DNA from 3 places in the Alteromonas sp. ABH4_454 genome. Region 2 is predicted to be linked to each of the others. Evidence: predicted binding sites of a transcription regulator. Region 2 holds the regulator's gene; each other region holds the start of a gene.
What was found. Region 2 encodes ArgR, which controls arginine synthesis, uptake and breakdown. Its sites were predicted from a motif close to ANTGAATANNTATTCANT; they were not measured.
Positions count from the first base shown of each region.

Region 1: a site for ArgR is predicted at 1,862-1,879, ahead of ACYX4W_RS19195 (ester cyclase). Genes of this name have one in related genera too.
Region 3: a site for ArgR is predicted at 3,061-3,078, ahead of ACYX4W_RS05415 (aspartate aminotransferase family protein). Genes of this name have one in related genera too.

Region 1 covers NZ_CM149972.1:4,396,207-4,400,716, reverse strand. Annotated here, with positions in the region: gene ACYX4W_RS19200 (TonB-dependent receptor) at 1-1,750, shown strand, start outside; gene ACYX4W_RS19195 (ester cyclase) at 1,934-2,461, shown strand; partial or broken gene ACYX4W_RS19190 (TonB-dependent siderophore receptor) at 2,518-4,510, opposite strand, start outside.
Region 2 covers NZ_CM149972.1:118,727-123,236, forward strand. Annotated here, with positions in the region: gene ppc (phosphoenolpyruvate carboxylase) at 1-763, shown strand, start outside; gene mdh (malate dehydrogenase) at 1,145-2,083, opposite strand; gene argR (transcriptional regulator ArgR) at 2,321-2,785, shown strand; gene ACYX4W_RS00545 (type 1 glutamine amidotransferase domain-containing protein) at 2,871-3,554, opposite strand; gene ACYX4W_RS00550 (TonB-dependent receptor) at 3,747-4,510, opposite strand, start outside.
Region 3 covers NZ_CM149972.1:1,239,367-1,243,876, forward strand. Annotated here, with positions in the region: gene astD (succinylglutamate-semialdehyde dehydrogenase) at 1-571, opposite strand, end outside; gene astA (arginine N-succinyltransferase) at 585-1,622, opposite strand; gene ACYX4W_RS05415 (aspartate aminotransferase family protein) at 1,643-2,851, opposite strand; gene ACYX4W_RS05420 (HDOD domain-containing protein) at 3,370-4,510, opposite strand, start outside.

The DNA.
Region 1 (4,510 bases), 280 kb from region 2:
TCATGACGGCATGATCGAAAACCATTTCTTGCCGGGCTCGTCAGACGATTTACGCGAAAAGAATCAATTCTACTTACGTAACACGACTAAATACGAATTCTCAGACGATGTTACTGCATTGCTTCGCCTTGATTACAGTAAGAAAGACGCAAACTCAGAAGCGATTTGGGGTTACCAACAAATTGCGGGTTATCAAATTTCTGAAACCTCGCCGGGGTCGGGCGTTTACAACCCTGTTGCTACGGTAACGCCTGGCCACATTTATCAGCCAGCTGATGCTGAGCGAGATGATGAAGGCCCATACGATGTATACAGAAATGCGGTGTCTTTCGATAACCAAGAAGCGTGGTCGGCAACCTTGACGCTAGACTGGGCGATGGACTGGGCAAATGCAAAGTGGACCACCAATTATTCTGAACTGTCAGGCGAGCAATTCTACGATAACGACTACAGTGATGGTGGCTTAGACTTTGTTGGTGGCTTTGGACGTCAGGACGATCAAAAAGCGTTTTCTACCGAACTACAGTTGTCGTCTGTCGAAAGCGATAGCCCGTTTTCTTGGATAGCAGGCGTTTATTTGTTCTCGCAAGAAGCGGATTGGGAATGGCTGTGGCGTGAGGATACAACCGGTAACGGTGAGCCAGATTCTATTACGGTTCCTTCGTGGGGAAATCCAAATCACGACCCGCATGAAGTCGACTCTGTAGCAGTATTTGGCCAAGCTCGTTATCAACTTAACGACAGCAACCGCTTGTTGGTTGGCCTTCGCTACAACAAAGACGAGAAGACATTTACAGGCGATTCAATTCCCGATTGGGACGACTCAGCGGTATTGTGGAAGTTAGCTTACGAGCTAGATGTTGCAAAAGACATGATGGTCTATGCCAGTGCAGCAACAGGTTATCGTACTGGTGGTGCTAACGACGCGAGGGTGGTAGCGCGTGGTGCCGATCCGCTATACGACAATGAAGAAGTTATTTCTTACGAAATTGGCTTGAAGAGCTTTTTATTCGATAACACCGTTCGGTTTAACGTTTCTGCTTTTGCAAACCAATACGATGACGTGAAAGCGCAGCTGTTTGCAGTTTCGTGTAACGACACAACAACTGACTTAACCGTGGCACAGTGCGTTTCTACTGGCGTTAGTACAACCTTTGAATACTATGAAAATGGTGGTCAGGTTGACACCTACGGGTTAGAAGCTGATTTGGAATGGCGCCCACTAAGCGAGTTAACGTTAAATGCAACCTTGGCACTTCTTAATGCCGAGTTCGCTGACGACTTTGCTGTAGGTAATTCTCAACTTCAGCCTCTACTTGGGTTAGGCAATGTTGATGGCCGTCAGGATATAAACGATCCAAATAGCCAGTTTAGCTTTGCGGGTTACTCTCCAGCTATGTCGCCAGATTATACGCTGGGCCTAAGCGCAAGGTATGAGTACTCATTGCCAAATGGCGGTTACTTAACGCCTTATCTTCATGTGAACTTTGTTGACGATCACTACGCGTTTGATATCAATATTCCTGAAACAAAAGTAGATGCTCACGCCATGGTAACGGCTCGCATTTCTTGGGAAGTAAATGAAAACTTAAACGTCGATTTCTTTGCAAATAACCTGACAGATGAAGAAGTGCTTACTCGTGCAGTGGTTCAGTCTCAAGTGCTTAATGGGCTGCCTATCAACTCCATTCAGGCAAACTGGAATAACCCGCGTACATACGGCGTAAGCTTACAGTACAAGTTCGACTAACACGTGTAGCGCAGTGCGCTATTTTAAACGCTGAACAAACTGGGCAATCACTAGGGTGATGAGCCCAGTTTTGGTTCTTAGCGCTAAATCTCTACTTTACGCTCTGTTTCAAAAACCTATATATGCACTTTTTAAACAGAGCTTCTAACATGCAGTACTCAACACTTTCTTGGGAGATATGAGATGAAAGGTTCACGTCCAGAACAAGGCATTCTTACAAAAGACAACGACTTGTCAAAAACGCAAGAAACCATTGATACCATTGACGCTATGGTCGATGGATTAAATGATCATGATATCGACAATATGGGCCGTTTCTTCAGTGAGAACTTTCGCTGGATGGGCAATGCAGGTTGCGGCTTCAAACAAGGGTTAAAAGAGTTTCAAGACAACTGGCAGCGACCGTTTCAGGCTGCGTTTTCTGATAAAGTTTGTATAGATGAAGCTCGCGTCACACAAGGTGAGTGGTGCGCTGCGTTTGGTCGCCAAGAAGCGGTTCACACTGGGACTTTTATGGGAATAGAGCCTACTGGTAAAAAAGTCGAAATTCGCTATATGGATTTCTGGAAAGTGGTAGACGGTAAAATTGTAGATAACTGGGTTAACGTTGACTTCCCCTACATTATGCAGCAGCTAGGTGTAGATCCGTTCAACGGGCACGGGTGGGAAAACCGTGACTCAGGGAAAATGCCAGTGCAAAACGGCGAATAGAAATGTATACCCAACAAGCCGGAACATCGAAGCCACCGGCTTGTTTGATTTTATTACTAGAACTGGTACTTAACGCTCACCGTATAGTTAGTTAGTGAGCCCGGCATGGTCCAAAGCTGATGGTATGAGTTCTCAAAATAATCTCTGTCGAACAGATTATTCACGTCAAATCTCATAGAAAGCGCATCGCTGATATTCACTGACCCTGCTAAGTTCACAAGGGTATAAGACGGCAAAATGAATGTTGGATCGGTGGTTTGTCCTAAGCGATCGCCCACGTAACGCATGGTCACACCAAAGAACGCTTCTTTTTCAAATACGCTGGTGAAATGGTTAAGCGAGATATACCCCGAATGCTTGGCAATATTGATTAAGCGCGACCCTTTAGGAATAGGCACGCCCCAATCCAAGTTATTGACTTCGTTTGCGGTTTTAGCATCTATGTACGCGTAGGCCATATCAAGGCGAATGTCTGAAGTAAGGTCAGTCGTTAACTGAAATTCTACCCCTTGGCTTTCAACTTCACCGAGTGTAGCTGAAAAGCCAGTGTTAGGTTCAGCGGTAAGCATGTTGGTCTTTTCAGCATCAAAAATAGCGACGCTACCAGAAAACATATCAGCAATGTTTTCCCACTTAGCTCCTACCTCAAAAGAGGTGGTCTCTTCAGGGTCAAACGCGTTGCGGTCAGAGTCAAGTCCGGGGTTGGGTCTGAAACCTTCTGCATAGCTAGTGTAAAGGCTTACAGAATCATTGATTTCATACACGAAGCCAAAGCGCGGTGTCACTTCCGTTTGGTCTTGTTCTTGCCCTTCATTGCTTAACTTATTAAGAATGTCTTGCTCGAATTTGTCCACGCGAAAGCCAACTAAAAGCTTGGTTGCTTCGCTAAGTTCTATAACATCTTGTGCGTAGAAACCTAACCCTTTTTGCTTTTCAGCCGTGAGTGTAGTGGGCGTAACGTCAGGTCTGAAAATAGTGTAGTCTGGATTTTCAGGGTTGATGCTGTAAGTGGTATCACCCGCACCCCACGCAGTGCGCCAACGACGATAGTCTGTGTCGATGTGGTAGTTGTAATAGTCCAAACCAAACAAGACGTTATTTACGAAGCCTGCCACGTCTACCACGCCACTTAATTCAAAGCGTAGTGATAAGTCTTGCGCTTGATAGTCACGGGTTCTGCGTTGCCTTGAAAGTATAGATGGGTCGGTATACAAAAGCTGACGACCTTCTGACAGTTCAGTATCTGAAGACTGCCCTTCAAAAGAAGAGTCTCTGTAGGCGAAGCCACTGAGTAAATGCCAGTTGTGATTCAACTCGTGATTTAACACTAAGCTGATGTCCGAAGGCTTTAACTTCATGGGCTCCGTCTCTAACATCACCATAAAAGTCTTCGGCATCTACGGCGTCAAAGTCGTTATTTAATATGAACACACCGCGATCAAGCGGCTTTTCCTGATCCAATATTTCCATCTGGTAGCTTAAGCTGGTGTGATCAGAAATGTTCCAAATAAATGAAGGGTTAAGGTTCAAATTCTTGAAAAACACGTTATCGCGATAAGTATCAGAGTCTTCGTATGAACCGTTAACGCGATACGCCATGTCTGAATTAATGCCGTTCGTGTAATCGAACTCTACTTGTTTTTTATCAAAATTACCTACCGTGCCTTGAATGTAGCCTTGCTCTTCAAACTGAGGTTTTTTGGTAATAACGTTAATGGTACCGCCAGGTTCCCCTTGACCATATAAGGCTGATCCCGGACCCTTCATTACTTCTATGGTTTGAACGTTAACCGTGCTTCTATTACCGCTATAGCCACGCACGTTGAAGCCGTTTATTAAATAACCCGATGGGTTATTTTCATCGCCAGAAAAACCTCGGATCGCAAAGCTATCGAACATGCCGCCAGAGTTGTTTTGTCTAACAATGGTGGGCGCAAAATCTAGCGCATCGATGAAGCGCGTGATCCCTTCATTCGCTAAGGTATCAGCAGTAATTCGGTCGATTGCTTGTGGGGTGTCGATTAGCGGTACATTACCACGGTATGGCTG
Region 2 (4,510 bases):
ACGCAGCCTAGGTATTTACGCCAGCGCCATTATTGAAGCTATGTTGTTCCCACCTCCGGCACCAAAAGAAGAGTGGCGCGAGCTTATTACCGCAATGGCAGCGCAAGGTCGCGATAACTACCGTGCAACTGTACGTCATGATGAAGAGTTTGTCCCTTACTTCCGCGTGGCTACTCCAGAGCAAGAGTTGGGTAAACTACCGCTAGGTAGCCGCCCAGCTAAGCGTAAGCCACAAGGCGGAATTGAGAGCCTACGAGCTATACCGTGGATCTTCGCTTGGGCACAAACACGTTTAGTACTGCCAAGCTGGCTAGGCGTTATGCGCGCTATTGATAGCGTGAAGACCCCTGAAAACGAGAAAGTAGTTAACGAAATGTTCAGCGAATGGCCATTCTATCGTTCGCGTCTTTCTATGCTAGACATGGTGTTCCACAAAGCTGATCCACGCATTAGTGAAGCTTATGATGAGCGCCTTGTACCTAAAGAGCTTAAGCACTTTGGTGAAGCGCTACGTAGCGAGCTTAAAGAGAGCATCTCGTCACTGTTAGCTATTACAGGCGATGACGACATTATGAAGAACGATCCGCAAGGTAAAGAGTCTATGGAAATTCGCGCTGCGTATTTACAACCTCTTCATTACCTGCAAATTGAGCTTCTTGACCGTATCCGTAAGGCCGGTGATGAGTCGCAAAATACCAGCTTAGAGCGTGCAATGATGGTTACCATTGCGGGAATCGCGATTGGTATGCGTAATACGGGCTAGAGCCCAATTTAGCGCTTAGCGTTGTGACTAGAAGCCTGCTCATTGAGCAGGCTTTTTTTTGCAGATTGCTTAACTATAGCGAGCGAGTTTTATAAGATTTTAACAGGCTCGCTTCTTTTTCAAATAATGAGTGTGCCAAAGGATGTTCGGTAATGGATTGAATTGGCAGGAGTTTGAGAAACAGGCTCTCCTGTGCCAAGGATGCCGTGGCAAAGCCTACAAAGACGCAACAAAAAAGGCTGGATACGTAAGGTCGTAACAGACTGTCTGCAGCAGGGATGCTGCAGCCAAGCCTCCATGGATGGAAGCTCGGCGTGTCTGTGTAGGCCTTACGTATCCAGCCTTTTCTAGCGGATGCTAATGCATCCGCTTTAAGCACTATTAGCCGTTTACGAAATCAACGCCTAGCTTGATGTCGCCACGTAGGCCTTCAAGCATGTCGTTTTTCGCTTTTTCTTCAAACGCGCTTAGCTCGCCGTATGGCAAGATTTCTACAACACCGTTTGCGCCAAGGCGTACTGGGTGTGCGAAGAATGCTGCGTCGTCGCTGTCGTCAGTCTGTACGTAAGTGTACTCAACAACGTTCTCACCTTGCATTGCTGCAACTAGAGACAGACAGAAACGCGCTGCTGCTTGACCCATTGAAAGGGTTGCAGAGCCGCCGCCAGCTTTCGCTTCAACAACTTCAGTACCCGCATTCTGGATACGAGTAGTTAGGCTAGATACTTCTTCGTCTGTAAACTCTACGCCTTCAACTTGTGAAAGAAGAGGAAGGATAGTTGTACCCGAGTGACCACCGATTACCGGTACGTGCACAGAAGATACGTCTACACCTTTAAGTTCAGCAACGAAAGTTTCAGCACGGATAACGTCAAGTGTCGTTACACCGAAAAGCTTGTTCTTGTCGTAAACGCCTTTAGCTTTAAGCGTTTCAGCTGCAATAGCTACAGTAGTGTTAACTGGGTTAGTGATGATACCAACACACGCGTTCGGGCAGTTATCAGCTACACCTTCAATTAGGTTTTTAACAATGCCGGCGTTGATGTTGAACAGATCAGAACGATCCATACCTGGCTTACGAGGCATACCCGCTGGAATAAGAACTACGTCTGCTCCAGTAAGTGCATCAGCTAGGTCATCTTTACCGTGACCGGTTACTTTTACCGCAGTGGGGATGTGGCTCAAATCAACGGCAACACCAGGAACAACTGGCGCAACGTCATATAGCGCTAAATCTGAACCTGCTGGCAATTGTGTTTTCAACAACAAAGACAGCGCCTGACCAATACCACCGGCAGCACCTAACACGGCTACTTTCATACCATTTCTCCTATGGGATTACTTCACGTATTTAAACGGAACGTCACACTAATGCAACGCGGGGGAAAACTCAATCACCGGATCGTCTTATTAACGTTATTTATGGCGATTTTCATTCGATATTCATTATCATGAATGATTATGCAAAGAAATTGCGCAAAGTCTACCTGTACGGCACAATATGCGCATACTAAATAGAATTCCTTACGATAACACTTAAAAAAGAAAAGAGCGCTAATGGCAAACGCAAAACAAGAGCAACTCATCAAAGCTTTTAAAGAAATTCTAAAAGCAGAAAATTATGGTTCGCAGGGCGAGATTGTTGACGCTTTGAAAGCACAAGGTTTTGACAACATCAGCCAATCGAAAATCTCTAGAATGCTAAGTAAGTTTGGCGCGGTACGAACCCGAAATGCACGGGGAGACATGGTTTACTGTTTGCCTCCTGAATTAGGTATGCCTACCGCCAAAAGTCCGCTCAAACAGTTGGTATTAGATATCGTTCACAACAATGTCATGGTCATTATTAGAACGAGCCCAGGCGCTGCTCAACTTATTGCCCGTTTATTAGATTCGTTAAGCAAGAAAGATGGCGTACTAGGCACTATTGCAGGTGATGACACTATTTTCATTGCCCCTGCTGATGTGACAAGAATTGAAGAATTAAGACAACGCGTTGAAGATTTATTTGAAAATGTTTAGTTAGGGCAACCAAAAGCCGACAATCAAAAATCAAGAAACCGCATACAAGATGCGGTTTCCAAATAGGGTATAACCCAAGGCTATCCTAAGATAGCAACTTAATAAGCGCGTCTGCCGCTGGGCGTGAAGACGGTGGGTTCTGACCCGTTACTAACAAACCGTCAGTAAAAACTTTTACCGCGAAATCGTCAGCACTTTCATATTTACCGCCCTTTTTAACCAGTTCATCTTCTACCAGATAAGGAACAACATCAGTAAGTTCCATTGCTGCTTCTTCGCTGTTTGAGAACCCCGTTACCTGTTTGCCATCAACTAAGTATTTGCCATCTGGAGTTTTAACGTCCTTAAGTACGATTGGAGCATGGCACACTGCACCAACAGGTTTATTCGCCGCAATTGTGTCCTCAATTAATTTAATCGAGTGCGCGTTGTCAGAAAGATCCCATAGCGGGCCGTGACCGCCCGGGTAAAATACGGCATCGAACTCATCTGCACGCACATCTTCAAGCGGTATAGTCGAGGCGATAGCACTACGTGCCAATTCATCTTTGGTATAACGCATAGCGTCGTCTGTCATTGCGTCTTCTGCAAGACTATTTGGGTCAATTGGCACTTGCCCGCCCATTGGTGATGCCAGCGTAATCGTATAGCCTTGGTCTTTAAATGCGTAATATGGCGCTGCGAACTCTTCTAACCACATGCCAGTTTTCTTCCCCGTATCACCCATAATTTCGTGAGACGTCATTACCATAAGCATACGTTTTGTCATAAGCCCTCCTTGCGAGCATTTAAAAATGTAACGCCAATTGATTCGTGTGGTGGAGGGACTTAGATCATAAGCAAACACTGTGATCGATTAGTGGCTTGTGTGTGAGATAAATCGCAGGCATAAAAAAGTGCCACTTTCTGTTAAGGAAAGTGGCACCTAACACTACAACTTGTAGTTAGTGTTTACTACTTCTTAGAAGCGGTAGTTAACACCCAAACGTAATTCCCAAAGTGATGCATCACCTTGACGTGGAGTTGGGTTTGAAGAACCAATTGTAACAGTGTTGAACGATGCTTCTTCAAGAATGCCCCAGTCGTCATTCAGCATATTTGTGAAGTTATCAATCACGAAGAATACTTGTGCTGAGTGGTCTTTGTGGAATGCTGGAACATCTTGGCGAACCGCGATATCAACCTTTGTCCACCAAGGGCTTTCTTCATCATTACGCTCAGCACCGATTGGAAGAACACTACCGCTATCTAGGTAAGGAGTGAATTCAAAGATAGCGTTACCTTCATTTTTTGAATAAACAAGGCTGTAAGGTCTGCCAGACTGTGCAACCGCAAATGCAGAGAACGTAGTGTCATAACCATCAATAAGCTCGGTGGTGTAACGGAAGTCCAATGTAAAGCGGTGAGCAATGTTCCAGTCTGAAAGTGAAGAAACTTCTTCATTCGGGTTAGTAAATGCTCTGTACTGGTAGTTAGAAAACGCTACCGAACTGGTCATAGGCTGAACATCTTCAGCGTGGCTGTAGTTATAGCCTGCAACAACTGAGATCCCGTTATCCCATGATTTGTTCATAGTCCCTGTTAATGAATATGAAGTTGAAGACTCGTCAGAATTAGTTAACTCAAGAGAACCATAACCCGTTCTATCGTAATCGATATAACCTTCTTCGGTTAAACCAACCGCTTCAATACCTTTGTATTTAATCATCGCTTGGTCTTGCGTGA
Region 3 (4,510 bases), 1.1 Mb from region 2:
GGCCAGCAGCGTCCCATAGTTTTACCATTTCTTGTGCAACCATAGGCGTCAAATCGCTTGGCTTAAACACAACCGTGTTTCCTGCAATAAGGGCCGGAACAATGTGTCCGTTTGGCAGGTGACCAGGGAAGTTGTATGGGCCAAATACAGCAACAACGCCGTGAGGCTTGTGGCGAATAAAGGCTTTACCAACAGGCATTGGATTTTCAACGTTACCCGTGCGTTCAAAATAGGCTTTTTCAGAAATGGCAATTTTGCCCATCATGGCGCCAACTTCAGTGGCAGTTTCCCACTCTGGTTTGCCCGTTTCTTTAGCCATAACTTTGGCTAGATGCGCTTTCGCTTCTTCTAGCTTAGTGCCATAAACCTTGATGATTTCTAGACGCTCTTCAACGGTTTTCATGCTCCACGCTACAAGTGCAGCTCGAGCGGCGTTAATTGCGTCATCAATTTGAGCGGCAGTCGCAGACTTACCTTCCCAAATCACTTCGTTTTTTGCAGGGTCAACTGACGTTAAGTCATGACCTTGTCCGGCAACCCATTCACCGTTGATAAAATGTGTATGTAGCATAGTGGGTGTCCTTTTAATCTCTGAATGTAACGGGGGCAAAGCGTACGTGCTCTCCCTCTTTGACATTCAATGCAGCAGCGGCTTGGCGAGATAGCACGGCAACTTGCTTTTCTTCGCTTACCGTCATCTCGGTAGCGACTGCACGAAAATCAGATACTGATGTATTAATGATGTAGTGCGTTTGCCCTTGGGCAGCAGCGCTATCGTCAATCAAAACAGGCAGTTTTAAACTCGACTGAGCCGTGCGGATGTGGCTCAAGTTTGCTTCTACCGTTGGACCTGCGTCGAAAATATCTACGTAGCCGCGGCAAGAAAAGCCTTCTTCTTCTAAAAGCTGAAGTGCAGGACGTGTTTTGTCGTGGACTTCGCCAATGACTTCTTGCGCTTCTTTGCTAAGCAGATTTACGTATATCGGGTACTTCGGCATAAGTTCAGCAATAAACACTTTATTACCAATGCCAGTTAAGTAGTCGGCAGTAGGAAAATCCATAGAGAAGAAATGGGTTTCCAACCACTCCCAAAACGGTGAGCGTCCTTCTTCGTCACTCACACCACGCATTTCAGCAATAACTGTCTCTGAAAAGCGTTCACGGTGCTCCATCATGAACAAGAATCGAACCTTTGAAAGAAAGCGGCCGTTAATGCCGCCACGGGCTTGTTCGCGAAGAAACAGGGTACATATCTCAGTAACGCCGGTGTAATCATTACAAAACGTTAGAATGTCTACCGTATTGTGAATGTTCAGCTCGCGCGAGGCATGCACGACTTTGCTAAGGTGGTAATGATAGAACGCATCATCTATACCAACAGCCGCTTCAATACCTGTTGTTCCCACTACCTGTCCGGTAGTGGTATCTTCCATTACAAACAAGTATGACTCATCGCCAGGTTCAGTTACGTTTGGTTTGTTAAACGCAGTTTCTGCACGATCAATTTTACGCTGCAGCAACTCATCGTTGACAGGTAAAGACGTAAAGCCAATACCTGATTCAACGGCGATTTCTTTAAGCGCGTTATAGTCGGCCTTCGTGATAGGGCGAATGATATTCATGTTCGCTACTCGTGTTGTAATTATTCGGCGTTTACAACGGCAGCAACGGCGCGTTCAAAACGTGCAAGACCTTCTTTAATGTCTTCATCAGGAATAACCAGTGAAGGTGCAAAACGAATAACGTTCATGCCAGCAACAAGACACATAAGGTTCTCTTTAGTTGCAGCCATCATGAAGTCGCGTGCACGGCCTTGGTATTTCTCATTCAATGCACAACCTAACAACATGCCTTGACCACGTACTTCTTCAAATACGTTGTACTTGTCATTGATAGCGCCAAGTAATTCGCGGAAAAGGGCTTCTTTCTTAAGCACGCCTTCAAGCACTTCTGGCTGGTTCACGATATCTAACGCTTTTTCCGCAACCGCACAGGCCAGTGGGTTACCGCCGTAAGTACTACCGTGGGTACCTGGCTTAAGATGTGCTGCAATATCATTCGTTGTTAGCATGGCGCCAATTGGGAAGCCGCCACCAAGTGACTTAGCGGTAGTTAAGATATCTGGTGTTACGCCAAGACCCATATATGCGTAAAGGTGACCGGTACGACCCACGCCCGATTGTACCTCATCGAAAATTAGCAGAGCATTGTGCTTGTCACATAGCTCACGAACGCCTTTTACGAAATCTGCATCAGGTGGAATGATACCGCCTTCCCCTTGAAGCGGCTCCATCATTACTGCACAAGTTTTATCTGAAATTAGTGCTTCAAAGGCAGCTAGGTCATTGTAGTCACAGTGATCAACCGCGCCTGGCTTAGGACCAAAACCATCAGAGTAAGCCGCTTGACCACCTACCGTTACGGTAAAGAAGGTACGACCATGGAAACCTTTATTAAAAGCAATGATTTGATTCTTGTCTTCACCGTGCTTATCAAGTGCCCAGCGACGTGCAAGCTTTAGTGCCGCTTCGTTAGCTTCCGCACCAGAGTTGGCAAAGTAAACTTTGTCAGAGAAAGTTGCATCGTTAAGCTTTTTAGCAAGGCGAAGCGCAGGTTCGTTAGTAAATACGTTGCTTAGATGCCAAAGCTTGCTGCCTTGTTCGTTAAGTGCTTTTACTAGCTCAGGGTGGCAGTGACCTAAAACGTTTACTGCAATACCACCTGCAAAGTCGATGTACTCAGCTCCATCTTGATCCCATACGCGTGAACCTTCACCTCGAACAGGTACCATACCTGCTGGGTTATAGTTAGGAACCATTACATCATCAAATGTAGCGCGAGTTACGTTCATCTTTGTTACCTCTGCATTGGGCGCCAATCGCCTGCTTGTCTAATCAATGCGCACGTTTCATACGTGCTGCGTGAGTCGATAAGCACTAATTTGGCGCATAAAAACTAATCGGATTTGATTTACAGTATGCCATTTTTTTTAACATTTGTCTTCTATGCAAAGGGCTGCAGCCCTTTATTTATAAGGACTGTGGCTTAATTTGCAGGAAAAGTGAATAACTATTAACTACTGGGCTATATCATTAAGTAATAATCAATTTTTACGTTAAGAAAAGCGCCGCGTGGTGGTTTTGAGGTGCTTTAACAGAATAAAAGGGAGTAATGCGCCGCGACAAACTTGCCTGTTTACCCGTGCTGAAAACAGGCAAAGTACTGAGGTACGGCCGATATTTTTGAGTATCAGACATCAAGTACGAAAAAAGTGCATAACCAATGCATGAATATCCATAAAATATTTCACGTTTAGTGCACTATTTTGCGTGATTGGTGTTCTAAATGAGTAGGGTGTAGCTAAAAGCTTTAGTAACTATCTTCATTTTTCACCAACGGAAGGGTGAAGATATCCGTGCTTTTAAGTGCCTCAAGTGCACCCGCAGGGTATTTTTGTTCAGCGAAAAGTGGTTTTACTTCTTTAATGTCGACAAGCTTTAACTGATGCAACATGCGTATTTGCGTATAAGCACGTGCTTGGTACAGTATTTTGCTCAAGGTCTTGGCCTGCGCAGGCTGTTTATCAGCACATGCACGCATTGGCTGTGCAATTGGCAGGCGGGTAAAGTGCATCCACTCCAAAATATCTGCGCTTATTGCATCAGCAAATTCTTGCTGTAAGGCAATAAGGTGATTTGCTGATGGCGCAATTTTTAGCAAAGCCTCGTGCCGTTTTTGTTCTTTATCTTTTTGACACTCTTGCAGCAGGTGCAGCTGAATTTTATCAAACAGCTTAAAGTAAAGCCGCGTCACGGCGCAACGGCCTAAGTTACTTACCATTGCCAACACGTAGGCTTGATTTTTATTCAGGTCGCTTAATGTAGCAAGGCGCTTAGCGGTCAGCGCAATGCCCGTAGAGTACTGCGTTAGTTTTTGTTTTATCAACGGGTATGGATCGGTAATTTGAGGCATGGCACGCTTCAATATCAACGAGGGGATTAGCGTACGCAAGTTTTCGATACCTAAAAAGCTTAAAGCGGTACGTAAGGTTTCAACAACAATAATACGTCCCCGCGAGTCTTTTCGCCTAAATCTGGGCGTATTTACTACTACAATAAGTTCGTCATAGAGCCACGGCATAGTGGCGACTATAGGCTCGAGCTTTGACACTGAGCATGCTTTGACAGATAAGGCATCTAATAGCTCACCAATGTTTTCAGGCAAATTAAGCACTTTCTGAACGAGTTCATCGGTATAGCTGAGTTGTTCAGTAAGTTCACCAAGCAAAATCTCGTGAAGGTGGTGGCTAACCGATTCTAAATAAGAGGCTTCTGTTTTTTCCTGTAGGCGTTTGTTTTCAATTGCGACTTTTTCAACGTGAAGTAAAAGCCTACGTGCGTCCCCCTGTTCTGACTGTTCGAAGCTGACTTGGCCCACCTTACGCTTTCCTAGCATTTCAAGCACACGCTCGGGTGATACGATCATATTTTCAAATCGATCATCTATCGTC